3 regions of the Agromyces albus genome follow, and region 2 is predicted to be linked to each of the others. Evidence: predicted binding sites of a transcription regulator. Region 2 holds the regulator's gene; each other region holds the start of a gene.

Region 1 (10,514 bases), 320 kb from region 2:
CGCGCGGGGCGAGTTCCCCGACTACGACGCCGTGCTCGAACAGCTGCAGGCACTGCCCGATGCGCTGCTCGGCGTGAAGCGCGGCTTCGAGGAACGGGCCGCCGAGCTCGCGCGGGTGATCGCGGCATCCGACTTCCACGTCATCACCGGTGCGGGCGCGAGCTGGCCCGAGGCGTTCTACTACGGCATGTGCATCCTCGAGGAGATGCAGTGGATCCGCACCCGCCCGGTGCACGCATCGGACTTCTTCCACGGCACCCTCGAGCTGCTCGAACCCGGCGTGAGCGTCATCGCGCTCAAGGGTGAAGACGCGGGCCGCGCGCTCGTCGAGCGCGTCGAGGCGTTCGTGCCGCGCGTCACCGACTCGCTCATAGTCATCGACACCGCCGACTTCGAGCTGCTCGGCTTCACGCCCGAGGTACGGGCCCTCCTCGCGCCGGCGCTGCTCGCGACGGCGCTCGAGCGCGTGAGCGCCCACCTCGAGGTGCTGCGCGATCACCCGCTCACCACCCGCCGGTACTACCGGCAGTTGCAGTACTGAGCGAGCGGATGCGTCGGATGCCGCGTGCTCCTCGCGCGCCGTTCGTCGTGGCTGCCGTCGGCGACAACACGATCGACCGCTACGTCGGCGACGAGCGCGATCGCTACGTTGGCGGCAACGCCTACAACGTGGCCGCGCAGCTCGCGGGTCGCGGACGCGACGTCGCCTACTTCGGCGCCGTCGGCGAAGACGGCAACGCTCGAGCGATCGCCCGCGGCCTGCACCGCGCGGGCGTCGATGCGGTCGGCCTCGTCACGGCGCGGGGTGCGACGGCGGTCACGACGATCCGGGTCGACGCGGGGGAGCGGGTGTTCGAGAGCGAGGAGTTCGGCGTGACCGCCGACTACTTCCCGAGCGAGGAGCACCTCGAGCTGCTCGCCGGCGCTCGCTGGGTGCACGTCGGCATGCTGCCGCGGGCGGATGAGCTGCGCGAGCGGCTCGCGGCCCGCCGCGGTGCCGGGCGCGCTGCCGGTCCCGGGCTCGGCGGCGGCCTCGGGCCCGCCGTGAGCCAGGATTGCGCCGTCACGCAGGGCTTCACGGGACTGGATGTCGCGTTCGGCTCGGTCGGCGAACACGGCGACGCCCGCACCTGGGCGCTCTCCGCCCTCGCCGGCGGCGCGGCCACCGCGGTCGTCACTCGTGGGGCGGCCGGGGCGATCGCCACCGACGGCTCCGCGTGGTTCGAGCAGCCGGCTGTGCCCGTCGAGGTCGTCGATACCACCGGAGCGGGCGACGCCTTCATCGCCGGCTACATCGACGCCCGTGTCAACGGGCTCGACCAGCCTGCTGCCCTGAATCAGGGGGCCCGCTGGGCCGCGGCCGCGTGCGGCCACCGGGGCGGGTGGCCGCACGCCCTCGTCACGGCGTCGCGGTGAGCTCGTGCTCGCGCGTGAACCGCGCAGAGCGGAACGTCGCGAGCAACGGTGACGCGACGCCTGTTGCGATCTCCTCGGCGAGCAGTTCGCCTGTGATGAGGCCGAGCGTCGCCCCGCTGTGGCTGAACGCGGCGTAGAGTCCGCCGATCTCCTCGATCGCGCCGATCACGGGCTCGCCGTCGGCCGGGATCGGCTTGAATCCCGCGCCGACATGGTCGAGCTCGAGCGTCGGGTTGCCGGCGAGCACGCGCGAGCCCTGCTCGAGCAGGCGATCGAGTGTCGCGTCGTGAACCACGATCGCACCGTCATCCGCGATCTCGATCTCCTCTTCCGACCAGGCCGAGTCGAGAGCGAGTCCGCCGCCGACGGTGCGGCGCACCGCGACGAGCGGAGTGTTCAGCACGGCGACGAGCTCGGTGTCGACGGGCTTCGTGAAGGCCACGAACGCCACCGGACTCTGGGTGCCGATGGTCACGCCGAGCCTGGCGAGGTGGTCGGGCACGTCGGGGCCGGTGGCGAGCACGACGGCGTCGGCGACGATGCGTTCACCTGACTCCGTGCGGACGCCGATCACGCGGTCGTCCTCGACGACGGGCTGCGCGTCGCCGGCGTTCTCGATGATCGTTCCGCCTCGCCGAGTGAGTTCAGCGATGAGCACCGCGATCACTGACGGCAGGTCGACCCAGCCCTCGCCCGGGTTGAAGATCGCGCCCTCGGCGGCGACCGAGGCCGGATTGACGCCCGGCGTCACGGCCGCGATCTCGCCGGCCGAGAGCCACCGGGCGTCGTAGCCGATCGAGCGCTCGTAGGCGAAGACGTCGGCGAACGACTCACCCTCGGGCGCCCACGTGAGACCGCCCGTGAAACGGAGGTAGTCACTGCTGCCCGGCACGCGGGCCGACCAGGTGCGGTACCGATCGATCCCGGCGAGTCGCAGGGCATGGTACTCCGCTGAGCGCTGACCCGCGGAGTTGAGCCACGCGAGCGAGCGCCCCGAGGCGCCGCTGCCGAGCGCAGCGTCGGTCACGAGCGTCACGCGCACGCCGCGGCGCGCGAGCTGGGCGGCGGTCGACGCTCCGAAGATGCCGCCTCCGACGACGGCGACGTGGCTGGGGAGTGGGCTGGTCATGGTGTTCCTTCTCTTTCGTGATTCGACCGGGCGCGCTCGGGCCCGGAGGTGGTGCGGGTCAGCGGCGACCGGAGCCGTGCGCGGCCTCGATGTGCTCGAGTACGCCGACCGCGTCGGCCGGATCGACGGGCATCGGTGCTCCGCGCAACAGGGCGTCGGCGAGCCCGCCGTAGAAGCCCGCGTAGTCGCCGCGCTCCATCGGCTCGGGGTGAACGTCGTCAGCCGCCCCGACGACGCCCCACCGTTCCTCGGGCGTCTCGCCGAATCCGGGATCGGTCGGCCGCGCGCCCGCGAGCAAGGCCGGCTCCTGGCCGTCGAGGCCCCAGCTCGTGAACCCGGCTTCGGAGCCGAGCACGTGGAGCCGAGGCCCGAACGCCGGGGCGACCGAGCTCATCCAGAGGTGGGAGGTAACGCCCGAGGCGTGCTCCAACGCGAGGAAGACATCATCGTCGGCCGCGGCATCCGCTCTCCTCGAGCGCACCTCGGCGTGCAGTTCGGCGACCTCGCCGAAGAGCTGCACGGCCTGGTCGATGAGGTGAGTGCCGAGGTCGAAGAGGATGCCTCCACCGTCGGCGACCGGCGTCGCGGTCTTCCACGAGGCGGGCGGCTGGGGCTTCCACCACTCGAACCGCGACTCGAACCGGCGCACCTCGCCGAGCCGGCCGGACCCGATGAGCCGCCGGACGGTGCGGAAGTCGCCGTCCCACCGGCGGTTCTGGAACACGGTGAGCGGCACGCCGAGGCGGCGAGCCCGCTCGACGAGGGCCGCGCCTTCAGCCGCGGTCGTCGCGAACGGCTTGTCGACGACCACGGCGAGTCCGGCGTCGAGGGCGGCCGCGGCGATCGTCGCGTGCGTCGCGGGCGGCGAGCCGATGACGACGAGGTCGAGCACGTCGCGGCGGTCGAGCACGTCGTCGAGCGATGCGACGACGGCGGCCGACGGATGCTCGGCCGCGGCATCCGCTCGGCGGCGCTCGTCGCTCGTGACGATGACGTCGAGCGAGAACTCGGGGTTCGCGGCGAGGAACGGCGCGTGGAAGATGCGGCCCGAGGTGCCGAAGCCGATGACGGCCGTGCGGATCGGCGCCGCGGGCGACATCCGCGCGCCGCTCACAGCACCTCCGAGAGGAAGCGCTGCAGGCGCGGACTCTTCGGGCGGTCGAACAGGTCTTCCGGAGTGCCCGCCTCGACGACGCGGCCCTCATCCATGAACACGACCTGGTCGGCGACCTTCCGCGCGAAGCCCATCTCGTGGGTGACGACGAGCATCGTCATGCCGCGCTGGGCGAGGCTCGCCATGAGGTTCAGCACGCCCTTCACGAGTTCAGGGTCGAGCGCGCTCGTGGCCTCGTCGAAGAGCATGACCTCGGGCTCCATCGCGAGAGCGCGGGCGATCGCGACCCTCTGCTGCTGGCCGCCCGAGAGATCGCGGGGCCGGTGGTCGGTGCGGTCGCCGAGACCGACCTCGGCGAGCCGCTCGTTCGCGATGCGGTTGGCCTCGGCACGCGAGAGTCCCTTCACGTTCCGTAAGGCGAGCGCGACGTTCTGCTCGGCGCTGTGGTCGGGGAAGAGGTTGAAGTGCTGGAAGACGAGCCCGATGCGACGGCGCACCGAGTCGGGCTTCTGGGTGAGCACGCTCCGGCCGGCGAGCAGCACGTCGCCGCTCTTCGGTTCGTGCAGGCGGTTCACGCCCCGCAGGAGGGTCGACTTGCCCGAGCCCGACGGCCCGATGATGCACGTCGTCGTGCCGGGCGCCACCGCGAGGCTCACGTCGGTGAGCACATCGATGTCGCCGTAGGCCATCGAGAGGTCGACGAGCTCGAGGCTCGAGCCCTCGTAGAGGTGGCCGTCTGCGACGGGCACTGGCGAGGTGGAGGTCATGTGTTGCTCCCGTAGGTGAGGGGCTGGACGGGGGTGATCTCCTCGACCTCGTCGAGGCCGCTCTTCGGCGGCGCGGCCTTCCGCCGGCCGGTGCGGAACCGATCGTCGAAGAAGTTCACGAGGTGGGTGAGCGGCACGGTGATGACGAGGTAGAAGAGGCCCGCCATCACGAGCGGCGACAGGTTGCCGGTGAGCACCGCGGCGTCCTGTCCGACCCGGAACAGCTCGCGCTCCGAGACGAGGAGGCCGAGGAAGTACACGAGGCTCGAGTCCTTCACGATCGCGATGAACTGGTTCACGAGCGCCGGGAGCACCCGCCGGATGCCCTGCGGCACGACGACGAGGCGCATCGCCTTGCCGTAACTCATGCCGAGGGCGCGGCACGCCTCGAGCTGGCCGCGGTCGACGCTCTGGATGCCCGCCCGGAAGATCTCGCCGATGTAGGCGCTCGCGATGAGGCTGAGGGCGAGGATGCCGAGCGGATACGGCGAGGGGCCGAAGACCTGCTGGCTGAACCTGGCGAAGCCCTGCCCGATGAGGAGGATCGTGAGGATCGCGGGCAGGCCCCTGAAGACGTCGGTGTAGATGCGCGCCGGCACCCGCAGCCAGCGCGAGGTCGAGATGCCCATGATCGCCACGATCATTCCGAGCACGACGCCGATGACGGTCGCCCAGATCGAGATCACGAGGGTGTTCACGAGCCCGACGCCGAGCAACTGCGGGAAGACCTGCCACATCGCGTCGAAGTCGAAGAAGGTCTTGATGATGTTGTCGAGCCAGTCCATGGTGTGCTCCGGTGGTGGGGGATGATCCGGTGCGGGTCACGCGACGCTGTACGCGAGTGCTGCTGTGCGCAGATGCTCTGCACGACCCGCACCGGAGTGCTCGCGGTGAGCTATTCGGTCTGCTCCGCCGACGGCAGGTACTGCTCGGGCATCGGCGAGCCCGGGAACCACTTCTCGTAGAGCTCCTTCCAGGTGCCGTCCTCCATCGCGGCGGCGAGCGCCTCGTTGAGCGCCTGCTGGAACTCGGTGTTGCCCTTCGCGATCGCGAACCCGGCCGGTGCGTCGAACGAGGGGATGTCGAGCGCGTTCACGAGCCCGTACTGCTCGCCGTACTCCTTGGCGGCTTCGTAGTCGAGGAAGTGCGCGTCGATGCTGCCGCTGTTTACCGCCGAGATCGCGGCGTTGTTGTCGGGGAAGCGAACGAGCTCGGTCTCGGTGAAGTGCTTCACCGCGTAGGCCTCCTGCAGGGTGCCCTGCACGACGCCGAGGCGCTTGCCGGCGAGGCCGGCCTCGTCGGCGATGCCCGCGTCGGGATGTGCCATCACGGTGAGGTACCCCGCGAGGTAGCCCTCCGAGAAGTCGACGGTCTGCTTGCGCTCGTCGGTGATGCCGATGGCGGCGACGCCGACGTCGAACTGGCCGTTCGCCACAGCGGCGAGGAGGCCAGAGAAGTCCTGGCCGGTGAAAACGACGTCGTCGACGCCGATGCGGCTCGCGACATCCGTGAAGAGCTCGACGTCGAAGCCGGTGAACTCTCCCGACTCGTCGGTGAAGGTGTAGGGCTTCGCGTCGCCGAGACTCGCGACCCGGATCTGGCCGGGGGTGATCAGGTTGTAGGGATTGTCTTCGGTCTCGGCGGCCGATCCGCCGCCGGCGCAGGCGGAGAGGGCGAGGGCGGCCGCCGCGGCGAGCGCGACGATCGCCGAGCGACGGTGGTGCGTACGTTGCGTCACGGGAGTTCCTGTTCTGTGGGGGTTCGATGCAGTGGGTGATGCGGGAAACGCGAGGCGCCGAAGCGGGAAAGCCTCGAGCTCTTGTTGAGACCGGTCTCAATGTCGTAGATTGAGACCGGTCTCAATGCGTTTCTGGGACAGTACTCCGCGCTCGAGACATCCGTCAACACTTTTCTTCCTGGAGCATCGATGGCATCAGATTCGGCGAACGGCCGCCGCGAGACCACCGTGAGCGATGTCGCGGCGGCCGCCAAGGTCTCGAAGGCCACCGCCGCGCGAGCGCTCGGCGACTACGGCGCCGTGAGCGACGCCGTGCGCGATCGCGTGCTCGCGGCGGCCGAGCAGCTCGGCTATCGGCCGAATGCCCTGGCCAAGACGATGAGCACGGGCAAGTCGCACACGATCGGCATCGTCGTCGGCGACATCGAGAACCCGTTCTTCGCGCAGGCGACGAGGGGAGTGTCGGATGTCGCGAAGGCCGCCGGGTTCGACCTCCTGCTGTCGAACTCCGACGAGGAGGTCGACGCCGAAGACAGCGCGATCGCGGTGCTGCTCGCGAAACGCGTCGACGGGCTCATCGTCGCGCCCGCGTCATCCGTCGACACGCAGAGCCTGCAATCGGCGATCGCGACGGGCCGGCCGCTCGTGCTCTTCGACCGTGCAGCCGAGGGCGTCGACGTCGACACCGTCGTGGCCGACAACCGCGCGGGCGCGAGCCGGCTCGCCGAGCTGCTGCTCGCAGCCGGGCATCGGCGCATCGCGTTCGTCTCGACGATCGGCCATCCCGCCGAGTACCGGGCCGGCGACCGCCTGGCCTCGAGCTCGGTCGGCGATCGCGTCGCGGGCTTCGTCGCGTCGCTTCAGGAGGCCGGAGTGCCGGAGCCCGAGCGATTCGTGCGTCTGAACGCGCGCCGCGATGGCGTCGACACCATCGTTCGCGAACTGCTCGGCGATGGCGCCACCGCGATCGTGGCATCCGACAGCCTCGTGGCCCAGGCGGCGTTCCGCACCATTCGCGACCTGGGGCTCGTGATCCCCCACGACGTGTCGCTCGTGGCGTTCGACGACGCCGACTGGACGAGCCTCTCGGCGCCCGCGATCACCGTGATGTCGCAGCCGATCCACGAGATCGGCGCCGAGGCTGCGCGACTGCTCGTGCGCCGGATGGCCGGCCACGGCGGCCCCGCCGAGACGACGGTGCTGCCACAGCGACTCATCGAACGAGAGTCGATCGCACCGCCGCGCCCGCCGGTCCGATGATCGCGTAGCGCCGGGCGCCGGCACGGCGAAGCCCGCCCTGCCTGGGCGGCGGGGCGGGCTTCGCGGGCGTGTTCGCCGGTGGGTCAGCTGGCCGAAGCCGTGACCTCCTTCTCGGCGCGCGGGGCGGCCTGCACGGCCACCTTGCGCGGCTTGGCCTGTTCACTCACCGGGATCACGACGCTCAGCACGCCGTTCTCGTAGTGTGCGCTGATGCCCGCAGTGTCGAGGCCGTCGCCCAGCGTGAGCTGGCGCAGGAACGACCCGCTCGGCCGCTCGCGCACGAGCCACTGCGTCTCCTCTTCGGAACGCAGGGTGCGCTCAGCGCGAATGGTGAGCAACTGCCCGTCGATGTCGACGTCGACCGAGCCCGGGTCGACCCCCGGAAGGTCGGCGTTCAGCACGTAGTGATCTCCGTCACGGTGCAGATCGATGGGCATGACCCGCGGTCCCTGCCTCGAGTCGAGCATGCTCGTAGCGAGGCGATCGAGCTCACGGAACGGGTCCCAGTACATTGCCATGGCTACTCCTCCCTAGTGCCGCGTTGCGGCGTTGTTCAAGACTTGAGTCGATGTCGCTCAAGTACCTTCAGATTAGCACTCTCCACATGAGAGTGCCAAGATGCCAATCGTCAAGAAATTGCCGCAATCCGGGGCCGGATGTCGCCGCAAGAACTCCGCTCAGCGCAGCTGCACGAGCTCCGTGATGTCGTCGTCGGGCAGCACGTCGGCGACGGCGGAGACCTCGATCGCCTCGACCGTCACGTTGCCGCCATACGCGCTGAGGAACGCCGTGTCGGCGGCATCGCGCCCGGTGGCGATGCGCACGAGCGACGAGCGCGGGGCGAGCGTCGTCGCATCCACGACGTGCCATGCGCCCTCGACATGGGCCTCGGCGACGGCGTGGAAGTCCATCGGGTCGAGCCCGGGCGCGTACACCGCGGCGAGCCGGGCGGGCACGTCGAGGGCCCGCAGCAGGCCGATCACGAGGTGCGCATAGTCGCGGCACACGCCCTCGCCGCCGAGGAGGGTGCGGATCGCGCCGTCCGTCGGCAGGCTCGACCCCGGCACGTACGTGAGGCGAGTGCCGACCCACGAGCTCACCGCCGCGAGGAGTTCGCGGCCCTCGAGACCCGAGAACTCGGCGCGAGCAGTGGCGGCGAGGTGGTCGGCCTCGCAATAGCGACTCGGCCGGAGGAATTCGAGCAGCTCGAGCTCGGTGACGGATGGCGCCTCGGCCTGCTCCTCGATCCTGGCCGAGTAGCTCATGGTGAGCGAACCCGCCGCGACGTCGACGATGTGGATGCGGCTGCCCGCGGCATCCGTCACCTCACGCGCTTTCACCAGCGCGCCGTCGTGCCGAAGCTCGAAGCGCTCCTCGGCCGGGCGGTCGGCCACCGCGACGATGAACGCGAGACGCGCCAGGTCGTCGATGTGGAGGGCGAGTTCGGCGGACACGGTTCGCTGCATGGAGAGCCCTCGTTCGAGCGGGCGGAGCGTGCCGAGCGGCACTGCTCCATTCTCGCCCAGCACGTACGCGCCACGGCTAGCCTTGGCGCATGAACTTCACCGCGACGTTCCGGGCGACGAAGCGTGTGCCGATCCTGCAGGTGCTGAAGGCAGCGGTCGCGACGATCGCGGCGTGGCTCGTGGCCGGCTGGCTGATCCCGGGGCCGCTGCCGGTGTTCGCGGCGATCGCAGCGCTGCTCGTCGTGCAGCCCAGCGTCAACCAGTCGTTCGGCAAGGCGATCGAGCGCAGCATCGGCGTGATCCTCGGCGTCGTCATCGCGACGGGCATCTCGCTCGGGCTCGGCCAGAGCAGCTGGATCATCCTCGCCGCCATCATGATCGCGATGCTCGTCGCGTGGGCGCTCAAGATGACGCCCGGCACCTCGAACCAGGTCGCGATCAGCGCGATGCTCGTGCTCGCACTCGGATCCGCGTCACCCGAATACGCGTTCGATCGCGTGATCGAGACGCTCATCGGCGCCGCGATCGGCATCGTCGTGAACGCGCTCATCGTGCCGCCCGTGGCCGTGGCGCCCGCCCGCGGCGAGGTCGCGCTGCTCGGAGGCGAGCTCGCGGCATCCGTCGACCGCCTCGCCGACGCGGTCGAGCAGCGACGATCCCCCGGCGCGGTCGATGCGCTCATGATCGAGGCCCGGCTGCTGCGACCGATGCGGGATGCCGCGGATGCCGCGATCGCCGCCGGCGAGGAGTCGCTCACCCTCAACCCGCGCCGGTCGGCGCACCGCTCGGAGCTCGTGCAGCTGCGGGAGCTGCTCGAACGCCTGAGCCCCATCGTCACCCAGGTCATCGGCATGACGCGCGCGTTCGCCGACCACTACGACGACGCGCTGCACGACGAGCCCACCGTGCGGGCGATCGCCGAGCAACTGCGACGGGTCGCGCACGACGTGCGCCTGCTCGTGCGCGTGGCCGAACCCGAGCCCGAGCCGATGACGTCGGAAGTGCCCGCGCTGACGTCGGCGCTCGTGGTGACGCCGCCCAAGTCGGGGCACTGGATCCTCGTCGGCTCACTCATGGAAGACCTGCGGCGCATCCGCGGCGAGCTCGTCGGCGATTAGCGCACCAGCGATCCACGCTGTGCAGTGAGCCTCCCTCACCCGGCGACGCCTGCCTAGACTGGGCGCGTGCTCTTCGCCGTCATCGTGTTCGCGGTCATTCCCGCGTTCCTCATCCTCGGGTTCGGCCTCGCCGCGCGTGCGGTCGCCGCCCAACGGGTGACACCGGGCGTCGTGCAGTATGCGCCCGAGCGCGGGTCCACGGTGTTGCGCGACGCGCTGCTGCTCGAGGCCGACCGGCGTGCGGCATCCGCTGCCCTCATCGATCTCGCGGTGAAGCGCAAGGTGAAGATCGTCGCTGGCAGCAGGCGAGAGCCGATCGGCGTCGAACTCGAATCGAACGTCATCCTCACCGCCGAAGAGGTGGCGCTGCTCGAGGTGTTGTTCGGCCCCGAGCACACCCCGGGGCGCGTGCGCCGCTTCTCGTCAGCCAGGCGGGCACTCGGCAGCCGGCTGCGCACGCTCGTGTTCACCACCGAGCACGCCCTCGCTCGCGATGGCCTCATCGC
Region 2 (10,514 bases):
CCTGACGCCTGGGCGCGGCGTCTAGGTCATTGTGCCCGTCGTGTCGCGGTGGCGCTGTCTCTCGCGTGTCAATACCGTGGATGAGGAGCGTCATCCCGTCGGCGCTGCCACGGAAAGGATGTTGCTGATGAAGGTCACCGTGAACCCCGTCACGTGCATTGCCTCGGGGAACTGCGGGCTCACCGCTCCGAACGTGTTCCGCAACCCGCCGGAGGAGGGCGGCTTCGTGGAACTGATCGACGGGAACCCACCCGAGTCCGAGTGGGCGGCCGTGCGCGAGGCGAAGGAGCTGTGCCCGTCGGCAACCATCTACGTCGAAGACGACGCCGTGCGAACCTGAGGCTGCAGGTCCTTGTGGTGGATCACGAGATCGCACGGCGTCGCCAGATGAACAGCGAGCGCCGGGTAGGACTCCTCGAGGCGACCGGTGCGAACCGGGCGATAGCCGATTCGGGTGTACCAAGCGGTGAGGAACTCCTTCGACGGATGCGACCACTCGCGCGGCACGAGGAGCTCGAGCTGCATGATCTCCCGGCCGTGCTCCACCGCGAAGGCCTCGGCGAACCGCACCAGCTCGCGACCGATTCCGGCGCCTCGCCGATGTGGGGCCGCCGCGAGCATTCCGAACTCGCAGATCCGATCGGACAGTTCGTGAATCCGAACGCATCCGACGAGCTCGCCGTCGAGGAACGCGGCGGTGATCTCACCTGAACGGAGGAGCGACGCGACTTCCTCGGCCGTCGTCCTCGCGCTCTGCGGCTCCCAAAGTCCCTGCTCCGCGACCTCGTAGACGCCGTTGACCAGGTGCGAGAGCGCCGAGACGAGCTCGGCATCGTCGGCGTGAGACGCCGAGAGGGTCGTGAGTCGGATGCCGCTGGTCATGCGCCCATTCTTGCGGGTCTCAACTGTCGAGCAATTCGCGCGCGGCGGCGGCGATGTGGTCTGCGTCCAAGCCGGCCCACGCGAGGAGCTCGGGGCCGGATCCGGAGCCGGGCATGCCGCGAACCGCGAGGTGCGCGAGAGACAGGCTCGTCGGCCCCGCGGCGAGGAGCGCGTCGGCGACGGCCGACGCGAGTCCGCCTTCGGGGTGGTGGTCCTCGGCGACCACGATCCGCCCGGATGTGGTGCCGATCGCGGCGGTCAGCGTGTCGGCGTCGATCGGCTTCACCGAGTAGCAGTCGATCACCCGGGCCGCGACACCCTCCTCCGCCAGGATCTCGGCGGCGCGCAGGCACGCGTGGAGCGTCACGCCGGCGCCGACGAGGGTGACCTGGTCGTCATCACCTGAGCGCAGCACCTTGGACCCGCCCACCGGGAACGCCTCCCCGTCCTCGTACAGCACGGGATACGCGCCGCGAGTGGTGCGCAGGTAGCTGATGCCCGGCGTCGATGCCATCGCCTCGACGAGCGCGGCGGTGCTCGTCGCATCGCTCGGATACAGCACCGTCGAGCCGTGCACGGCGCGCATCATGGCGAGGTCCTCGAGCGCCATCTGCGATGGACCATCGGCCCCGATCTCCACGCCGGCGTGCGAGCCGACCAATCGGAGGTCGACCCCCGAGATGGCGCCCATCCGGATGAAATCGTGCGCACGGGTCAGGAACGCCGCGAAGGTCGACGCGAACGCGCGGTAGCCGCGAACGCTGAGGCCGGTCGCGGCGGCCACGAGCTGCTGCTCGGCGATGAACATCTCGAAGTACCGGTCGGGAAAGGCGTGCGCGAATGCATTGGAGTACGTCGAGTTGCTCACCTCGCCATCGAGCGCGACGATCCGCGGGTCGGCAGCTCCGAGCGCGACGAGCGCGTCTCCATAGGCCTTGCGCGTGGCCACCTCGTCGCCGAGGGCGTACCGAGGCAGGATCGCGGCGGCCCCGGCCGGTTCGGCACTCGCGTCGGTGGAGGTAGCGGAAGCGGGCTCAGGACGCGGGCCGCGAAGCACGAGATCGCGGATGCCGCCGAGCTCGGCGATCGCCCGGTCGGCCATGTCGGCGGGGAACGGCTTGCCGTGCCAGTCGGGCTTGTCCTCGACCTCGGAGAAGCCACTGCCCTTCACCGTCTTCGCGAGGACCACCGTCGGCCGTCCATCCGTGGGATCGGCGGCCGTGCCCAAGGCGTCGTCGATGGCGCTCAGATCATGCCCGTCGACGACGAGCACGCGAGCGCCGAACGCCTCGGCACGGCGGGCATACGCGTCGAGATCCCAGCCCAGCTCGGTCGGCCCGCTCTGGCCGAGGCGGTTGACGTCGACGATGGCGATGAGGTTCGACAGCTCGTAGTGGGCGGCCTTGTCGAGCGCCTCCCAGATGGATCCCTCGGCGAACTCGCTGTCGCCGCAGAGCACCCACGTTCGATAGGGCAGCCGATCCAGGTACTTGCCGGCCAGCGCGATCCCGACGCCGTCGGGCAGACCCTGGCCAAGCGACCCGGTCGCGACATCCACCCATGGCAACACCGGAGTCGGGTGGCCCTCCAGGCGTTGCCCGAAACGCCGGTACCCGTTCATCAGCTCGTCGTCCGAGACGACGCCGACGGCCTTGAACACCGAGTACAGCAGCGGCGAGGCATGACCCTTCGAGAAGATCAGGTGGTCGTTGCCGGGCGCCGTCGGGTCATCCCAATCGAAGCGCAAGTGCCGGGTAACGAGCACGGCGAGCAGGTCGGCCGCCGACATGCTGGAGGTCGGATGCCCCGAACCGGCGCTCGTGCTCGAGCGGATCGAGTCGACGCGCAATTGGGCGGCGAGCTCAGCCACGGTGTCGAGGTCGATGTGGGACGTCTGGGTGATGGTCACGGTCGCTCCTTCATGACTGCGCCGACGACGATGCGCCGACGACGCTCCTGACTACGATGCGAGGAATCTGTTCCCACCCTTATTCACCCACGAGCTTGGTGCCGCCTGAATGCATTCGATGCGTACCCTGTGTTGCGGGGTGGCGGCCGTGACGAAGCCCGGAATTCTGGGCATCCGCTGTGAGTTGAGTCAGGTGCACTCAAGTTCCACGGCGCCAACTTGACACGTCGAAACGGCGTTGAGACACTTGAGTCGTCAGGGCTCAAGTCTTGACACACCGACTTCGGTCGCGGGCCAGCACGGCCGGGCCGACCGCTCTGGAGCGCTGCGGCATCCGCTCGCGAAGCCTCCAGGCAGAAGGAGAGACACACATGTCACGAGCAGTAGGAATCGACCTCGGCACGACCAACTCGGTCGTCTCGGTCCTCGAAGGTGGCGAGCCCACCGTCATCGCCAATGCAGAGGGCTTCCGCACCACCCCCTCGGTCGTCGCATTCACGAAAGACGGCGAGGTGCTCGTCGGCGAGACCGCGAAGCGCCAGGCCGTCACGAACGTCGACCGCACGATCGCCTCGGTCAAGCGCCACATGGGCACCGACTGGAAGTCGTCCGAGATCGACGGCAAGAACTACACGCCGCAGGAGATCTCGGCGCGCATCCTGCAGAAGCTGAAGCGCGACGCCGAGCAGTACCTCGGCGACACCGTCACCGATGCGGTCATCACCGTGCCGGCGTACTTCAACGACGCCGAGCGCCAGGCCACGAAGGAGGCCGGCGAGATCGCGGGCCTCAACGTGCTGCGCATCATCAATGAGCCCACAGCGGCAGCGCTCGCCTACGGTCTCGACAAGGGCAAGGAAGACGAGCTCATCCTCGTCTTCGACCTCGGTGGCGGCACGTTCGACGTCTCGCTCCTCGAGGTGGGCAAAGACGACGACTTCTCGACCATCCAGGTGAAGGCGACTGCCGGCGACAACCGGCTCGGCGGCGACGACTGGGACCAGCGGGTCGTCGAGTGGCTCATCAAGCGCTTCAAGGACTCCACCGGTGTCGACGTCTCGAAGGACAAGATCGCCCTCCAGCGTCTCAAGGAGGCCGCTGAGCAGGCGAAGAAGGAGCTGTCCTCGAACATGAAGGCCAGCATCCAGCTGCCCTACCTCTCGCTCACCGAGAACGGCCCCGCCAACCTCGACGAGACGCTCAGCCGCGCCGAGTTCGAGAACATGACGAGCGACCTGCTCGACCGCACGAAGAAGCCCTTCGACGACGTCATCCGCGAGGCCGGCATCAAGCTTTCGGATGTCGCGCACGTCGTGCTCGTCGGCGGATCCACGCGTATGCCCGCCGTCTCCGAGCTCGTGAAGCAGGAGACCGGCCAGGAGCCCAACAAGGGCGTCAACCCCGATGAGGTCGTCGCCGTGGGTGCCGCCCTTCAGGCGGGCGTCCTCAAGGGTGAGCGCAAAGACGTGCTGCTCATCGACGTCACCCCCCTCAGCCTCGGCATCGAGACCAAGGGCGGCATCATGACGAAGCTCATCGAGCGCAACACCGCCATTCCCACGAAGCGCAGCGAGACCTTCACGACCGCCGACGACAACCAGCCGTCGGTCGCCATCCAGGTCTTCCAGGGTGAGCGCGAGTTCACGCGCGACAACAAGCCGCTCGGCACGTTCGAGCTGACCGGCATCGCGCCGGCGCCCCGCGGCATCCCGCAGATCGAGGTCACCTTCGACATCGACGCCAACGGCATCGTGCACGTGTCCGCGAAGGACAAGGGCACCGGCAAGGAGCAGCGCATGACGATCTCCGGCGGCTCCGCGCTGCCGAAGGAAGACGTCGAGCGCATGGTGCGCGACGCCGAGGAGCACGCCGCCGAAGACAAGAAGCGCCGTGAGTCCGCCGAGACGCGCAACTCCGCCGAGCAGCTCGCCTACTCGATCGACAAGCTCATCAAGGACAACGACGACAAGCTGCCCGCCGACGTCAAGTCCGAGGTGCAGGGCGACGTCGACGCGCTGAAGTCGGCGCTCGCCGGCGACGACGACGAGGCCGTGAAGACCGCGTTCGACAAGCTCTCGCAGTCGCAGGGCAAGCTCGGCGAGGCCATCTACGCCCAGAGCCAGACGGCGGATGCCGCGGCCGGCGCCGGAGAGGACTCGAACCCCACCGGCGAGCAGGCCACCTCCGATGAAGACGTCGTCGACGCCGAGGTCATCGACGACGAAGACACGTCGACGAGCTCAGAGGCCAGGTAATCATGACCGACGAGAACCAGATCCCCGAAGAGCCGGTCATCCGCGACAAGCGGCGGATCGACCCCGAGACGGGCGAGGTTCGCCGTCCGGCGCAGGAGGCCGAGACTGCCGAAGCCGCCGAGGCGCCGGCGGCAGCTGAGGCGGTCGAAGGAGCCGATGGCCCCGAAGCCGCCGCCGGCGAGGCCGACACGATCGAGGAGACGGATGCCGCGGCATCCGAATCCGACGACGACGACGTGCCGCTCACGGTCGACGACATCCTGAACGCGGCCACCGCCGAGATCCGGGAGCCGAGCGACGAGCACCTCGCCGACCTCAAGCGGGTCACCGCCGAGTACGCGAATTACCGCAAGCGCACCGAGGCGAACCGTGAGGTCGAGCGCGAGCGCGCCGTCGGCGCGGCCGTCGCGGTGCTGCTGCCCGTGCTCGACGACCTCGACCGGGCCGAGAAGCACGGCGACCTCGAGGGCGACGCCCCGTTCTCGACGATCGCGGCGAAGCTCCGCGCGGCCGTCGAGAAGCTCGGGCTCTCGTCGTTCGGCGAGATCGGCGAGCCGTTCGACCCGCAGCGCCACGAGGCGATCTTCCAGCAGCCGAGCGACGAGGTCGACACCGACACCGTCGCCGACGTCGTCGAGACCGGCTACCTGCTCGGCGGCACGCTGCTTCGCGTGGCGAAGGTCGTCGTGAAGACTCCGCAGTAGTTCCCTCAGGTGGGTGAGTAGCGTCGGGTTTCGCCCGGCGCTACTCGACCACCAGGGGCTACCGGGCGAGTAGATTTCGAGAGAGGAGGTGCCGATGGCCAGTCAGGATTGGTTCGACAAGGACTTCTACGAGGTGCTCGGCGTCTCCAAAGACGTGAGCGACGCGGAACTCAAGAAGGCGTACCGCAAGCTCGCGCGCAAGTACCACCCCGACTCGAACCCCGGTGATGACGCGGCGGAGGCGAGGTTCAAGGAGATCAGCGAGGCGCACTCGGTGCTCTCCGACCCCGAGCAGCGCAAGGAGTACGACGCGATCCGGGCGATGGGCTCGGGTGCGCGATTCACCGCGCCCGGCGGCGGCGGCGCGGCAGGCGGCTTCGAAGACGTCTTCGGCACGATGTTCGGCGGCCAGGGCGGTCGCACGTACCAGCAGGGTGGCCAATACGACGACCTGCTCGGCGGGCTGTTCGGCGGCGGCCGCTTCGGCCAGCCCACCGGTGGATTCCGAGGCTTCGGCGGCCCATCGAAGGGCCGCGACGTCACCGCCTCGACGACCCTCGACTTCATCACCGCCACCAAGGGGCAGCAGATCACCCTGCAGGCATCCGACGGCAGGCCGATCACCGTGAAGATCCCCGCCGGGGTCGCCGACGGGCAGAAGATCCGGCTGCGGGGCAAGGGCCAGCCCTCGCCCGACGGCGGCGAACCCGGTGACCTCGTGCTGAGCGTCTCGGTGCGCAAGCACCCCGTGTTCGAGCGCGACGGTCTCAACCTCCGGGTGACCGTGCCCATCACGTTCGCCGAGGCGGCGCTCGGCGCGACCATCCAGGTGCCGACGCTCGGGGGTGACCCCGTGAAACTGCGCGTCGCCCCCGGCACTCCGAGCGGACGCGTGCTGCGCGTGAAGGGCCGCGGCGTCGAGACCTCGAAGGGCACGGGCGACCTCCTGGCAGAGGTGCAGGTCGCAGTGCCCTCGCACCTGTCGAAAGACGCCGAGGAGAAGCTGCGCACCTTCATCGCCGAACTGCCCGACGAGAATCCCCGAGACGGGCTCATCGCGAAGGCCAGGGGCTAGGAGCGACCATGAACGAGCTGAGTCCGCTGTTCGTCATCTCCGTCGCGGCGGAGCTCGCGGGAATGCACCCGCAGACGCTGCGGCAGTACGACCGGCTCGGTCTCGTCTCTCCGACGCGCACGGCCGGCAAGTCCCGCCGGTACTCGATGCGCGACGTCTCGCAGCTGCGCGAGATCGCCCAGCTCTCGAGCGAGGGCGTGAGCCTCGAGGGCATCCGGCGCGTGCTCGGCCTCGAAGACCAGGTCGCGTCGCTCGAGACGCGCGTGCGCGAACTCGAGGCGGCGCTCGCCGACGAGATGCTCAACCGCCCGGGTCGTCGCGTCTTCGCGGCCGGTGCTGCAGGCGAGGTCGTCTCGATGCGCGCGGGCACGCGAGTGCGCCGCGAGAACGCCGTCGTGGTGTGGCGTCCGCTCGACCGCCCCGGTGGCTAAGTAGGCGGGATATCGCCGGTGTATCGAAAACCGCATACGTCCTGACAACACCGGGCTGCCTTGACTGGAGGCATGGCCAACAGCGAACACGCACGAACAGCGCCCCGCGGCATCCGATCGCTGCCGTCCACGTTCTCCTCGGCTGCCGCTGACCATCGCGGTGCGTTCGGCAGGGCGGATGCCGTCGGCCCGGGAATGGGAATCTCGATTTATGGGTGCGGGCCGGATGAGGCCGTCGTGTTCCGCGAGGTGGCGCCTCGCTTCGGCGTCGCACTCACGATCACCGATGCCGCGGCATCCGAGTCCACGCTCGGGATGGCCGTCGGGAATCGATGCATCAGTGTCGGCCACAAGACCCCCATCACCAATTCCACACTTCGCTCGCTCAGCGAAGCCGGCGTCGCCTACATCTCCACCAGGAGCACGGGGTATGACCACATCGACGTGGACTTCGCGCGCGACGTCGGCATCTCGGTCGAGGCCGTCGAGTACTCGCCCGACGGCGTGGCCGACTACACGCTCATGCTGATGCTGATGGCCGTGCGGAACGCGCGATCGATCGTCGCTCGCGCAGAAGCTCATGACTTCAGGCTGAATCGCGTGCGCGGCAGGGAGCTCCGCGACCTGACCATCGGAGTCATCGGAACCGGCCGCATCGGCGCAGCAGTCCTGGAGAGGCTGCAGGGCTTCGGATGCCGCGTGCTGGCTCATGACCGCAATCCCAAGACCTCTGCGGACTATGTCCAGCTCGATGAGCTGCTCGAGCGGAGCGACCTCGTCACGCTGCATACGCCACTCAGCGCGGAGACGAGACATCTCCTGGATCGTCAGCGGATCGAGCAGATGAAGGATGGCGCAATCGTCGTCAACACAGGTCGCGGTTCGCTCATCGACACCGAGTCCCTGCTCTCCGCGCTTGAGAGCGGCAAGTTGGGCGGCGCGGCGCTCGACGTGCTCGAGGGAGAGGAGGGCATCTTCTACACCGATCAGCGGAACCGGCCGATCGAAAGCCGACTCGTCCTGCGATTGCAACGGCTGCCGAATGTACTCATCACTCCGCACACCGCCTATTACACGGAGCACGCACTGTACGACACGGTCGAGAACACCATTCGCAATTGCCTCGAGTTCGGACGGCGGCAGCATGGCTAGGTTGAGGGTCGCGGTCATATTCGGAGGCGCCTCGGAAGAGCACCCCGTCTCGGTCAAGTCTGCGCAAGAGGTCGCGCGAAACCTTAACCTCGCCAAGTACGAGCCGTTCTATCTCGGGATCACCACAAGCGGCGAGTGGAAGCTCTGCGAGAGCCCTGACGCGGGCTGGGAGGACGGCGACGGTCGTCCGGCAATGCTGTCACCCGACCGAGGCGTCCACGGATTGCTTGTTCAGGCGGATGGCGGATACGACACGGTTCACCTCGACGTGGCGCTTCCCGTCTTGCACGGCAAGCTCGGCGAGGACGGCGCTGTCCAAGGCCTGTTGGACCTCTCCGGCATCCCGTATGTGGGGTGCGACGTCCAGAGCTCTGCCCTGTGCATGGACAAGTCCCTTGCCTATCTCGTCGTTCGAAGCGCAGGAATCGCCACCCCGAGGTTCTGGACGGTCGCGGCCGACGGGCAGGTCGACCCCGACAACCTGACGTATCCCGTCTTCGTGAAGCCGGCCCGATCGGGATCGTCCTTCGGCGTCAGTCGAGTGGACCGAGCGGAAGACCTGCCGAGCGCGGTGGCGGTCGCTCGACAGTACGACTCGAAGGTGCTGATCGAGGAGGCGGTCCACGGCAGCGAGGTCGGGTGCGCGGTGCTCGAGAGCGCCACGGATCTGGTCGTCGGCGAGGTGGATCAGATCCGTCTGTCTCACGGCTTCTTCAGGATCCATCAGGAGGACGCGCCCGAGGTCCGCTCCGAGAACTCGACCGTGGTCGTTCCCGCCGACATCACGGCGGAGGCGCGCCTCCTCGTGCAGCAGGCGGCTCGAGCGATCTATCGCGCGTTGGGATGCAGGGGACTCGCACGGGTCGACATGTTCCTGAAGGAAGACGGAGAGGTCGTGCTCAACGAGGTCAACACCTTCCCGGGCATGACCTCATACAGCCGCTATCCGCGAATGATGGCGGCCGCCGGGCTCCCGCTCGCCGAGGTCATCGACCGGCTGGTGTCGTTCGCACTGAACGGTCAACGTCGATGAGTGATGACTTCGTTTTCGTGGACGAGCTGGTTCCCGGCATCCGCTGGGATGCGAAGTACGCCACTTGGGACAATTTCACCGGCAAGCCCGTCGACGGATACCTCGCCAATCGGGTCGTCGGTACGAAGGCCCTGTGCGGAGCTCTGGAGCGCGCGCGCGACAGAGCCGCAGCCCATGGCTTCGGTCTGCTCCTGTGGGATGGCTATCGCCCTCAGCGCGCAGTGGACGACTTCCTGCGCTGGTCACGGCAGCCGGAGGATGGCCGCACGAAACTCCGGCACTATCCGAACATCGACCGACCCGAGATGTTCGAGCTTGGCTACGTCGCCGCGAAGTCGGGCCACAGCCGGGGCAGCACCGTCGACATGACGCTCTACCATCTGGCGACCGGCGAACTCGTCGCCATGGGCGGCGACCATGATCTGATGGACTCGGTCTCGCATCACGGAGCCGAGGGAATCCCAGAAGCCAAGGCTCGAAACCGGCAACACCTGCGTTCGATCATGGAGGCCTGCGGGTTCAGCTCCTATCCGGCCGAGTGGTGGCACTACACGCTGCGGGACGAACCGCATCCGGACACCTATTTCGACTTTCCCATCACCTGAGCCTGATCGTCATCAGCCAGTCCGCGGTGGCGCGGCAGGTAACTGCACCGTGACGCGGAGCCCTCCAGCGGCGAGCGGAGTCAGCGTGAGGGTTCCGTCGTGTGCTCGGGTGATGCTCTTGACGATGGCCAGGCCGAGGCCGACACCTGCGTGGTGAGCGCGGATGCGTCCGGTGCCGCGCTGGAACGGTTCGGTGAGGGTCGAGACCAGTTGTGGAGTGAGCTTGTCGCCGGTGTTCTCGACCGTGAGCACGACGGACTCGGGGCGGGCGGTGGTGCTGACCTGCACGGTGCCGTGTTCGGGGACGTTGTGGACGATGGCGTTGTGCAGGAGGTTCGTGGTCAGCTGCAGCAGGAGCGCGTGCGAGCCGATGGTGGGGGAGATGTCGCCGGAGGTCTCGATGGTGAGGCCGCGTTCTTCTGCAAGGGGGAGGAGCGTCTCGGTGGCTTCTTCCGCGATGAGCGACAG
Region 3 (10,514 bases), 2.9 Mb from region 2:
CGCAGCGGCGCTGACGGGCGCCGCAGTTGGCGCGTCAGCCGCGCAGCCGGAGAGGCCATACCCGAGCAGTGCGAAGAGAGCGAGTGCGGTGATACGGGCGGTGCGCGATCGAGACATGAGTTCCTCTTGTTGACGTTTCAAACAGCGAGGTTCAACGTATCGCGACGGGTGGTTACTCTCCCGCGCTTGCGCGCGGATCAGCCGAATTGCACGCCGTTGTGCCTACAAGTGGGGTGGGCCACTTTTAAGTGGGGTGGGCCACTTTGACCTAGGGACACGGCACGCTGACACACGATTCTCAACTGCTGACCCGCAGATCGTGGCCGCCGAACCCGCCGGGCTCGGGGAGCGCGCTACGGATCTGCTCGGCCGTCTCATTCCGTTTCGTTGTCGATTGAGAGTGCGCCCCCACTCGGGGAAGCCATGGCGCCCTCGACCCCCGTAGGGCATGCTTCCTCGATGTTAAGGGCTGGCACTAGGCTCATTGCTACTTCCCCGTGACTTGCGCTGATGGTGGTGGGGGCTTCACATTCGGGGGGAAGCAGGTATAGTTTTGACTGAACTCGAAGCGGACCAGGTATCCAGGTGTGCCAGTTGCTCGCGGTACGTTGAAACGGACGGAGGCGCTCTCGCCGTCGAAGGTGCGTGGGACCGCGATGATCGTGCACAAGTGATCGAATTCTTGGGTGCCTTGCGTCGCTCGAAGAGAGAGAAAGATCGAATACGCCTGGCCGACCTAGAGGAGCGGCTTGAACAGTATGCGATCTACGGATACCTAGAGCCGAAGGTTCAACTTAGGCATATTGAGGATGACATCTGGGAGATCAAGTCCCCGAATGACCGAATCCTTCTGTACCACGCCGCAGCGAACGAAGTTCACAAGAGGGCTGCTCGCATGACGCACGCGTTCGAGAAACGGCTGAACAAGACCCCCAATGGGAAGCTGCCGCGTGGGCAGATCCTGAAAGCGATGGCGATCCAACGAGAGGATGAGAAACGTGGCTAGGACAGCGCTGCAGAAAAGGGCTTGTGTAAGTGACGTAGCACTCCGTTCAGCTTCTCGTCTGCGGCTGCGAGCTCTTGCCCTACTGGAGGGCGCCATGGAGGCATCGGGGCGGACCCAAACCGAAGTTGCAGAGTACCTGGGTGTCCGTAAGTCGGCAGTGTCCCAGGTGATGAATGGGTCTGGAAACGTGACGCTCGATACGCTAGCTGAGTACTTGTCGGCCATGGGCTACGAGGCTGATATCACAGCCGTGGAACAAGGGGAAACTCTGCGGTCGATGCGAGAGCGACGATCGCCGCGGATCGCTGCTATCACGCTTCGCGACCACGACCGGCGCTCCGGAACAAACATCGCTGTGTGGGAGTCACGTTCGGCTACCAAGAGTAAGGAACTGGCTGAGCCAGTGCTGTGGGCTCCTCTAGTTCACGAAGAGCTGCACAACGTGTGGACCACAGAAATAGCTCGATGACATCAGCCCGCGTTCGAATGTTTGAACTATGTGACACCGCCTCTGATCGTGGAGGTCTCATCAGTGTGCTCGGGGCCGGGATCGATTTGATCAGCCGCGATCAGTATCCGAACGACCTCGGAGCCATGATCGCTATCTCGGTCGAAATCGATGCGTACCAAGTTGGCGAGAAGGTGGCATTGAGGTTGTCGATCCAAAAGCAGAACGGCGATCCGATCGCTGAGGACTACATCAACGAGTTGGCGGCCGTACCGTCCGCTGAACTCGAGGAGCATTTTAGGGATCCCGGGGCCGCAGTTTTCGTACACGTCGTTGGTGTGCAACGGATGCAGATCCCCGAGCCTGGGCGCTATGTGATGAAGCTATCTGTCGACGATGTCCCGGTCGGCTCACTGCAATTCCTAGCGCAATAGCACCTCTCATCATCTTGCCGAGCGCCACGACCAAGGTGCGATCTCTGGCGGGAATACCCGCGCCCCCTCCGCGCGGAACTTGAGCGTACCCAACTCAAGTTCCACTTCAGACGGACGCGGGTCGTTGGCGGACGGATGCAGGATGAGCGTCTTGGCCCTGGCGGCATCGGGGCTCGTATAGCTGTTCTCTTGGGCGGCTCCGCGCTGATCGTCCGTGCCGCCTACATGCAACCATCGAGGCTGAGGACGCGCGCGACTGACTCGACGTCGGACGGTCGCAGGGCGACGATGGGTCGTAGCGGCATGTGACGGGCGCTCCGGGCCGCACTAGTGCGGCGAGCGGACGCACTTGCCCGCTCAGGATCCATCACCGACCATCGCGGGCTAACCGCTAAGAGTCGCGTGCGGGTATCGAGCTGTTAGGCGGGCGGGATGTGCACGGTAGCCACGAGCAGTCGAAGCTCCTTGCCGTCGCGCTTATACCGATTGATCCTCCAGCCAGAAACCGAGGAGTCACCCTCGCCCTTGAAGCCCCTAACAGCTCGGAGAGGAGGCAAGTACTTCGCATATGCCCGATCGCGGTTCTTCTGCCTGAACAGCAGCAGTAGCACTGCGGCGGTGTCGGCCGTGTTGAGGTAGCTGAACAATTGTGGATCAAGCGCCTTAACGACGACGCTTTCCGATTTCGCGAACTTGGTCTCGGTAATGAAGATCAACGCTTCGCTCGAGCCGTCATCGATCGCCTTCGCTCGGACTTGGATGTCGGTCTTGCCCCGTCGCGAGAACACCTCGCGATCCGCCCCAGGGAGCGATGCGTTCAAGGTCGCGGCGAGAAGGTCGCTGATGCGATCTTCCTCAAGCCCATTGAACGCGCTGGGATAACGCTCGACGGCATTCGCCCAGACTCGTATCGAGCGCTGCAGATCCTCAAAACTCGCAGTTGCGAGTCGATCTCTGAGGATGACGTTTGTGGGACGCGTCTCAACGATGTCCCCGCTCGGTGTAGTCACCTCCACTGTCGGATCGGAGAGCTTCCAGTCGTCAGGGAACTTGACGGAGGTCATGACTTTCTCAAACGCTTGGAGTTGTGTTCGCCGGGAGTCAATTGCAGACAAGATCTGCTCCGGGAGCGCGATCTCAAAGTACGAGCTCATCTCGGCGACGATCGCGTCGAGGATGGGCCGCATGGCCGCCTCGCGTTTGTCATAGATCTCCTGAAGAACGATCCCTCCACGGTCAACTAGGTCTAGTTCCTCAGATGTCAGATCAATGGGCGTGTAAAGCGCGAAGGGAGTGTCGTCACCGTCGTGTACGGCTTCAACCTTCCATACAGGGTCGCCTTCGCCTACGTACGGGTGCACGGCATCGCGGTCTATCGGTTCAAGGGTGGTGCCAGTAGGCCATGTCGACAGGAACCCAGCCGCGCCGATCACTTGACGACGGAACCAGAAGCGGGTAACTACTGGCGAAATGCCATTCGCCTGCCGCCGCCCCCAATGGTGCGCTTCGACGTAGCTGCCGGCGCCGCCCGCGCCAAGCGTCGGCGGGATTGGGCGTACGGAGTCAATTGCGTGCGTCAGCTCAGCGGCGTGCCGGTCGAGTGCCGAGAGCGACTTGGTCTCGACGATCGGTGCAATGAGTAGCCGTCCGTAACGACTGAGCACCTCCCGAACTGGCCGATGCTCCATGACGAATCGAGTGAACGGAGGGTTCCTCATCGCGTCCGAAAGAAGGTTCTTCGTGATCTCGTCGCTCGTCGCCATGACAAACAGTGTGCATGATGCTCTGATCACAGCTGACTGCCAAACTCGTCAGTGGGTGACTCTGTAGGACTCAGTAGCGCGTCGACGAGTCGTCGTGTGGCTACCGAGGTATCGACCGGCACCGCTTGTAGGTGAGAACTGACACCGATGGCGTTCGACGGTCTGTGTATGTTGGTGAATGTCGACGCCACCCTTGAGTAGTCGAGGACGGTCGCTGTGTGCTGGAGATGAACCCAACTGGGTTTGTGGCACCCGGGCGCTCATCCGCCGCTGGGGCCCGCGGGCGCCGCCCTCGCAGGGTTCCGTACTCCTCGGCTCCCATGCCTCCAGTTCCGCCTGCGCGGTCACGCCTTTCCCGGCGCGAGCTGCAATCGTGAATCGCGACGGCTGAAGACACCATCATGTAATCATGAGATTTCTGAGGCACCTCACGCGTCCTCTGTGGTGGCTTTTCGTAGTGCGGCAACAGTTCCTGCTGTTGAGGTTGCGACGCGCGATTCGCAACACTGACGCTTTTGATGTCGTGGCGAACATGTTCCTCGCAGTTGCTCCCCTCGATAGCGAGCCCGGCGACGGCTCGGACGGGGAACGACTTCTCGCGTTGCCGGAGCTGACGGCATTGCTTTTCGCCGAGCAACGGTCCGTGCCGTCAGGCGCTGGGTCGAGCGCCAAGGTGCTTAGAGCCGTTCACACGCTGGTGCCGAAGGTGCTGCACGCCAGTTCGCTTCGAACCACGTTCTATCAGCTCACAATCCGGCACCAGCCGAGAGAGGGCCCCACCGTGGTGCCAAGACTGACAGCGGCCGCGATTACGAAGGAAATCTACCTCAGGCTGCCCCGCTTCCACCATAAGGAACGCGAACTTCTCAACGAACTCTTCACGCCGACCGTGCGCGAGTCGATCGTCGCGAGGCTCGGGTTTGGCCCCGAAGCGATGTTCTCGGTCTTCGACGCATTCCACTCGTACATCCCGCAGTCGCTTGTCGAGAGCATAAGGAGCGCGGGTGACGAACTTGCCGAAGCGTTGGAAGCCTCGCCCGAATTAGAGCGCTACATGGACACCCAATCTGGCGGGCTGCAGGCTGCTACGCGACGCGTCACCACACGCCTCGCATTCGATCACCTGGCCGAGGCTGTCGCTCTATCTTTCGACGACCTGGTGCTCGCCACTGCCCTTGACCAGGCAGAGTTGGCGGCGCTGCTCTCGCGGATGAGCATCGATCTGGATGCACCGAACGAGGGGGTCGTGACAGCGTTCCTCAATGGTGACAACCCAATGAGAACTCGGCCGTTCCTATCAAGAACGGGCACCTCGCGGCAGCGCGAATGGATGCTCGTTCAACCCACGTCGCTGATATTCGGGATGCGCGAGTTGGTTGAGGCGGCACTGACTGCCGAGCCGATGGACCAGACCTACATGAAGCATCGAGGTGAATTGCTTGAGCGGCGTGGGATGCGGGCACTCATCGACGCCATTCGTCCGGATGTGGCGCTGGCAAACGTCGAGTACAACGGGCTCCACGGTCAACGCTTTGAAGCAGATGGACTGCTCGTGATTGGACACGCGGCCGTCGTTCTCGAAGCGAAGAGCAATCGCCTGACCCAATACGCGCGCGCCGGCGCACCCCTGAGGCTTTGGCAAGAGCTGGGTCCGATCATCAGCAAAGCCGCGCAACAGGCCGAGCGCCTTCGAGCGCTCATCGAAGCCGGAGCGTCCATCCACATCAGATCCTCGAGCAATCTGCTGGACGGATCAGGCGACGGAGCACGGACCAACTGGGACCTCGATGTCAGCGAAGTTACCGAGGTGTTCACCATCGCGCTGTCTCTCGAAGATTTGAACTATCTCGTCACCATCACGTCAGAGCTCGTCGAAAGCGGACTCATCCCAGAAGGCGCGCTCTCCCCTTGGATTGTGAACGTCCACGACCTTGAAATTGCCGCCCAGCTCCTAGATAGGCCGGCCGAGTTCATCCAATTCTTGTCGAGGCGGCGCCGTACTGCGACGATGAACAATATCTTGGCGGTTGACGAACTCGACTACGTCATGCACTACCTCGCCAGTGGACTATTCCCAGAGGGCTCAACTAGCACGACGACCCTCGTTCTCAGCCTCACAGACGAACTCGACGCTTGGATCTTCTACGAGAACGGGCTCCGCGACACACCAGCACCAAAGCCCGCGCAACAAATCGAGTCGGGAGTCAACGAGGTACTCACAGTCCTTGAGCGCTATCGACCATTCGGATGGCTTGAGGCTTCCATCGGCCTCCTCGAACTGGCGCCTGATTTTCGCGCTAGGGTCGCGCACGAAGCTGGCCGGTTGCGTGAATTGTCTGCCGGCGACGGCCGCCCGCATTCGATGTACCTGGAGACGCCGCCAGCCCCTACGAAGTCGCTGATCTTTATCGCAATGAGTTTTCCCAGAGGGACGCAGCGAAACGCAGTCGAGAACCAACTCGTCGGGTACGCGACCCTGCGACGCTATGCATCCAGAGCCGACACCGTGTTCTGCTTCGGCGCGTGGGTAGGAAGCCAGGAGGTGTTCGATGTGTTTTTGACGCTCAGCTCACCGTGGTCATACGACCAAGCTCTTGAGGCTGCCGTAGTTACGGCCGGACTTGCTCCGGGCATACAGACCTAAGCGGCTCGGGTGGTGCGCGGCCTCCAAGCGCCCGCTTGCGGTTTTCGGCACGGGGGACCCGTCCGTCAGCGGACGTCCACAAGCGGATCGGTTCGCGGTCGGCCGCTCGCCCGCCGGACTCGCGCTATTGCTCGAGCTGTATGGTCTCGTCCTCGGCAATGTGGTCGAGTGCCTTTGTAACGAGAACGTGGGTGCACAGTGTGTGCGTGGTTTCCCAGCGATCGAGCCAAGTGGCAAAGTTCGATGTGGTGAACTGCAGTAGGGCTTGCACGTCGGCGAATATCAGCGCCGGCGATCGCCGTACTTGGATGCCGGCGGCGCCCAACCCAGGCATGGGAAGTCCAAATACAACTGGTTCGCAGTGGCTGATGCGGTTTCGGGCCCAGTTGATGCGCTGCGCAAGCCTGGCAACGTCTTTGCGAGGCTCCGAGAACCCGTGCTTAAGTGCCGGTTCCCACAAGTCCTTTACGTAATAGGCGCGCGAGCCATCGATCTTGTCGTCGCCCTTGCCCAGCAAGTTGACCCAAGTGCCTAGCATCACCTGAGCGATGATCTTGCCCGCTGGAGCTTGGACACCAACCGCCGCCTCGGCGTCAGTGAATGCGGCGTCTGCTGTTTCGTCAAGTAGATTCCGATGGTCCTGGAACCATCGCTCGCCGTACTGTGATGTGAGTGAGCGATGAATTGTCTCGCGCAGAGCGACTTCAGCGAATCTCACCCCGGCGTGGAGGTTCGCAGCAAGTTCTGCATCGATGAGATACAGCGCGATGGCGTCCCTGTCGCCAGTGGTGGCAGACCGGAATCGCCGTAGCCGCTGTTTGGCCAGGCTGTTGATCAGCGCAGTCTGCTCGACCGGAGTTAGTTGTGGGATCACGCTTCGGAGGATATATTGATCTCATATTCCCCCGGCAACGGCCGCAGTGGGTTTCGGAAACCGTCGTAGATCTTTGATCACGGCGGTTTCATCTTTAACGGAGGTCGGCCCCCGGGGCGCCTCGGCTAAGCCTCTCCCTGCTCCTTCTAACTGTTGCCAGGGGCTTGCTGGCCATACGTCCTCGCGTGCCCCTGAAAGCCAGTCCGATAGACGATCCGTTTTGGCGACGCAGATGGACTCGAACATGGCGGGAATACGCGCGCACCCTCCGCGTTGAACTTGAGCGTACCCAACTCAAGTTCCACTTCAGGAGGACTGGTGCCCGAAGACTTCACACCCCAGAGCGGCGACGAAACCAACTCGTTCGACGAGTTTCTGAGCCGCTACCTCGAGGGCGAACGGTCGCGCGCAGCGCGGTCGATTGACCTGAGCCGCTTCTTGACTGCACGCACGCAGGGCATCCTGCAGCGCGCCGGCAGGTTCGCGCTCGAGCGCGGCCAGACCGAGCTCGACGCGCTGCACATCCTGCGCGTGATCGTTGAGGACGAGAGCGTCAAGCAGGCGATCGCCCGCATCGGCGTCGCCCCCGAGCGGCTCATCACGGCGACCGAGGCGCGGCTGCCTGCGGCATCCGACGTGGCCGACATCAACGCGGCCACGATCACGCCGAGCGCGAGCCGCGCGCTGTTTCACGCCTACCAGGTCGCGCGTTCGAGCGGTTCGACCTACATCGACCCTGAGCACCTCTTCTTTGCGCTCGTTCTGGGGCAGGATGCCCCGGCCGGCCAGGTGCTCGCGCGCGCCGGCGTCACCGCCGAGGCGTTGACGGAGGGCCTGCGCGAGACCGTGGGTGACGACGAGGAGTTCGGACAGGCTCAGTCCCCAGATGGTGGGCCCGAGGCATCCGACACCCCGATGCTCGACAAGTTCGGCACCGACCTCACGGCCCTCGCCGAGAATGGCGAGCTCGACCCCGTGATCGGGCGCGTCGACGAGATCGAGCAGACCATCGAGATCCTCAGCCGCCGCACCAAGAACAACCCGGTGCTCGTCGGCGAGGCCGGCGTCGGCAAGACCGCGATCGTCGAGGGCCTCGCCCGCGCGATCGTCGAGGAGAACGTGCCCGAGGCGCTGCTCGGCAAGCGCGTCGTGTCGCTCGACCTGCCCGCGATGCTCGCGGGCACCCGCTACCGCGGCGACTTCGAGGAGCGCCTCACGAAGACCATCGACGAGATCGCCGAGCACAAGGGCGAGTTCATCGTGTTCATCGACGAGGTGCACACCGTGGTCGGCGCCGGCGGTGCCGGTGACGGCGGCATGGACGCGGGCAACATCCTGAAGCCGCGCCTCGCGCGCGGTGAGCTGCACCTTGTGGGTGCGACCACGCTCAAGGAGTACCGCACCGTCGAGAAGGACCCCGCGCTCGAGCGCCGGTTCCAGCCGGTTCGCGTGGGGGAGCCCTCGATCGAAGACGCCGTGCTGATCCTGCACGGACTCAAGCCCGCCTACGAAGAGCACCACGGCATCGAGTACACGGATGCCGCGTTGCGGGCCGCCGTCGAACTCAGCGCGCGCTACCTCACCGACCGGGTCTTGCCCGACAAGGCCATCGACCTCATCGACCAGGCCGGGGCGCGGCTGCGCCTGCGGCTCGGTGTGAAGACGGATGTCCCTGCCCTCATGGCGCGACTCGGCGAGCTCGAGGCCGACAAGAACGCGGCCGTGCGCGCCGAGCACTACGAGGAGGCGTCTCGGATTCGGGACGAGATCGCGAAGGTGCAGGCGAAGCTCGATGAGGCGACGGCCGCCGGTCGAGTAGCGACGAAGTCGCGTATCGAGACCAGCGGCGAGGGTGGTTTCGACAAGCTCAACCACCAGGCTGTGATCGACGAGGCCGAGATCGCCGCGGTGGTCTCGCGGGCCACCGGCATTCCGGTGAACCGCCTCACCGAGAGCGAGCGCGAGCGCCTCGGCGACCTCGAGGCTGAGCTGCACGGACGCGTAATCGGCCAACACGACGCGGTCACCGCGGTCGCCAAGGCCGTGCGCCGCAACCGCACCGGCATGGGCGACGCGCGTCGCCCGGTGGGCAGCTTCCTGTTCCTCGGGCCGACGGGTGTCGGCAAGACCGAGCTGGCGAAGGCGCTCGCGTCGAACCTGTTCGACGACGAGGCATCCGTGATCCGCTTCGACATGAGCGAGTTCGGCGAGCGGCACACCGTGTCGCGACTCGTCGGCGCCCCTCCCGGATACGTCGGCTACGACGAGGCCGGCCAGCTCACCGAGCGTGTGCGGCGCAACCCGTACTCGATCGTGCTGTTCGACGAGATCGAGAAGGCGCACCCCGACGTGTTCAACCTGCTGCTGCAGGTGCTCGACGACGGGCGCCTCACCGATGGCCAGGGTCGCACGGTCGACTTCCGCAACGCGGTGATCGTGATGACCTCGAACGTCGGCTCGGAGTTCCTGGCGTCGCGGTCGGGTGCGCTCGGCTTCGTCGCCGGGGCGGATGCCTCGGGCTTCGCCTCGGAGAAGGACCTGCGCGACCGCGTCATGGGCAAGCTGCGCGAGGCCATGCGGCCCGAGTTCCTGAACCGCATCGACGAGATCGTGCTGTTCCGCAAGCTCGACCAGCCGCAGCTCGAGCAGATCGTGCGGCTCATGCTCGGTGCGTCGGCCGCGCGGCTCGCGTCGCGCGAGGTTGCCTTCGAGGTGACGGATGCCGCGGTGGCGCTCCTCGCGGAGCGCGGCTACGAGCCCGAATACGGCGCACGTCCGCTGCGCCGCGTCATCCAGCGCGAGATCGACGACCGCATCGCCGACCTCTTCGTGAGCGGCGCTGTCGGTGACGGCGAGGGCGTGCGCGTGGATGCCGCCGACGGCGAGTTCATCGTGGCATCCGTGCCGAACGCCACGGTGACGGTGCCGCAGGCGGCCTGACCCACCGACCGCACAAGCGAACGCCCGGCCCTCATCACGAGGGCCGGGCGTTCGTTCTTTCACGCCGGTCGAATCGAGCCCAGCTCGCTGCTGACGCCCGCGACGATCATCCGGATCCCGTGTTCGAACACCTCGGTGCTGAGTGGTCCGCCTCCCTCGGCGAAGGCCGTCTTCAGTGTGTCGGAGATGTCGAGCGGAGCACCGCCGACCGGGGTTGCCTGGTTCCCGGGCGCCTGCTCCTTCAGTGCAAAACCGGAGATGTAGTGGGTGATCACCGAGATGGTGTGCAGCGCGAGCGCCGGCGTGAAGCCGAAGCCCACCATTGACCTGATCTCCTCGTCGAAGAGGCCGATGAGGGTGGGGCTGCCACCGCTGGCCTCGGCGGCGATGCGCGCGCCATCGCGG

What was found. The regulator HspR, encoded in region 2, represses chaperone genes until heat shock. The targets are predictions, from matches to a motif close to AAGTTGAGTCNNNNNGACTCAACTT.
Region 1: QFZ29_RS15010 (Hsp20/alpha crystallin family protein) is a predicted target of HspR. The motif match lies at 7,982-8,006, and genes of this name have one in related genera.
Region 3: QFZ29_RS02650 (ATP-dependent Clp protease ATP-binding subunit) is a predicted target of HspR. The motif match lies at 7,446-7,470, and genes of this name have one in related genera.

What each region holds. Positions count from the first base shown of each region.
Region 1 is NZ_JAUSWX010000001.1:3,167,857-3,178,370, forward strand. It holds gene QFZ29_RS14970 (SIS domain-containing protein) at 1-541, shown strand, start outside; gene QFZ29_RS14975 (PfkB family carbohydrate kinase) at 559-1,416, shown strand; gene QFZ29_RS14980 (NAD(P)/FAD-dependent oxidoreductase) at 1,400-2,545, opposite strand; gene QFZ29_RS14985 (Gfo/Idh/MocA family protein) at 2,604-3,659, opposite strand; gene QFZ29_RS14990 (amino acid ABC transporter ATP-binding protein) at 3,656-4,426, opposite strand; gene QFZ29_RS14995 (amino acid ABC transporter permease) at 4,423-5,211, opposite strand; gene QFZ29_RS15000 (ABC transporter substrate-binding protein) at 5,322-6,164, opposite strand; gene QFZ29_RS15005 (LacI family DNA-binding transcriptional regulator) at 6,354-7,424, shown strand; gene QFZ29_RS15010 (Hsp20/alpha crystallin family protein) at 7,508-7,942, opposite strand; gene QFZ29_RS15015 (transglutaminase-like domain-containing protein) at 8,102-8,890, opposite strand; gene QFZ29_RS15020 (FUSC family protein) at 8,980-10,008, shown strand; gene QFZ29_RS15025 (DUF2207 domain-containing protein) at 10,075-10,514, shown strand, end outside.
Region 2 is NZ_JAUSWX010000001.1:3,488,556-3,499,069, reverse strand. It holds gene QFZ29_RS16605 (FAD-binding oxidoreductase) at 1-25, shown strand, start outside; gene QFZ29_RS16600 (ferredoxin) at 128-340, shown strand; gene QFZ29_RS16595 (GNAT family N-acetyltransferase) at 310-882, opposite strand; gene QFZ29_RS16590 (transketolase) at 902-2,791, opposite strand; gene dnaK (molecular chaperone DnaK) at 3,163-5,046, shown strand; gene QFZ29_RS16580 (nucleotide exchange factor GrpE) at 5,049-5,750, shown strand; gene QFZ29_RS16575 (DnaJ C-terminal domain-containing protein) at 5,845-6,825, shown strand; gene QFZ29_RS16570 (heat shock protein transcriptional repressor HspR) at 6,834-7,256, shown strand; gene QFZ29_RS16565 (D-isomer specific 2-hydroxyacid dehydrogenase family protein) at 7,452-8,408, shown strand; gene vanA (D-alanine--(R)-lactate ligase) at 8,401-9,441, shown strand; gene vanX (D-Ala-D-Ala dipeptidase VanX) at 9,438-10,046, shown strand; gene QFZ29_RS16550 (sensor histidine kinase) at 10,059-10,514, opposite strand, start outside.
Region 3 is NZ_JAUSWX010000001.1:575,051-585,564, forward strand. It holds gene QFZ29_RS02620 (hypothetical protein) at 1-117, opposite strand, end outside; gene QFZ29_RS02625 (hypothetical protein) at 671-1,006, shown strand; gene QFZ29_RS20355 (helix-turn-helix domain-containing protein) at 1,101-1,475, shown strand; gene QFZ29_RS02630 (DUF6941 family protein) at 1,472-1,888, shown strand; gene QFZ29_RS02635 (hypothetical protein) at 2,308-3,651, opposite strand; gene QFZ29_RS02640 (hypothetical protein) at 4,109-6,295, shown strand; gene QFZ29_RS02645 (hypothetical protein) at 6,420-7,169, opposite strand; gene QFZ29_RS02650 (ATP-dependent Clp protease ATP-binding subunit) at 7,488-10,109, shown strand; gene QFZ29_RS02655 (TetR family transcriptional regulator) at 10,169-10,514, opposite strand, start outside.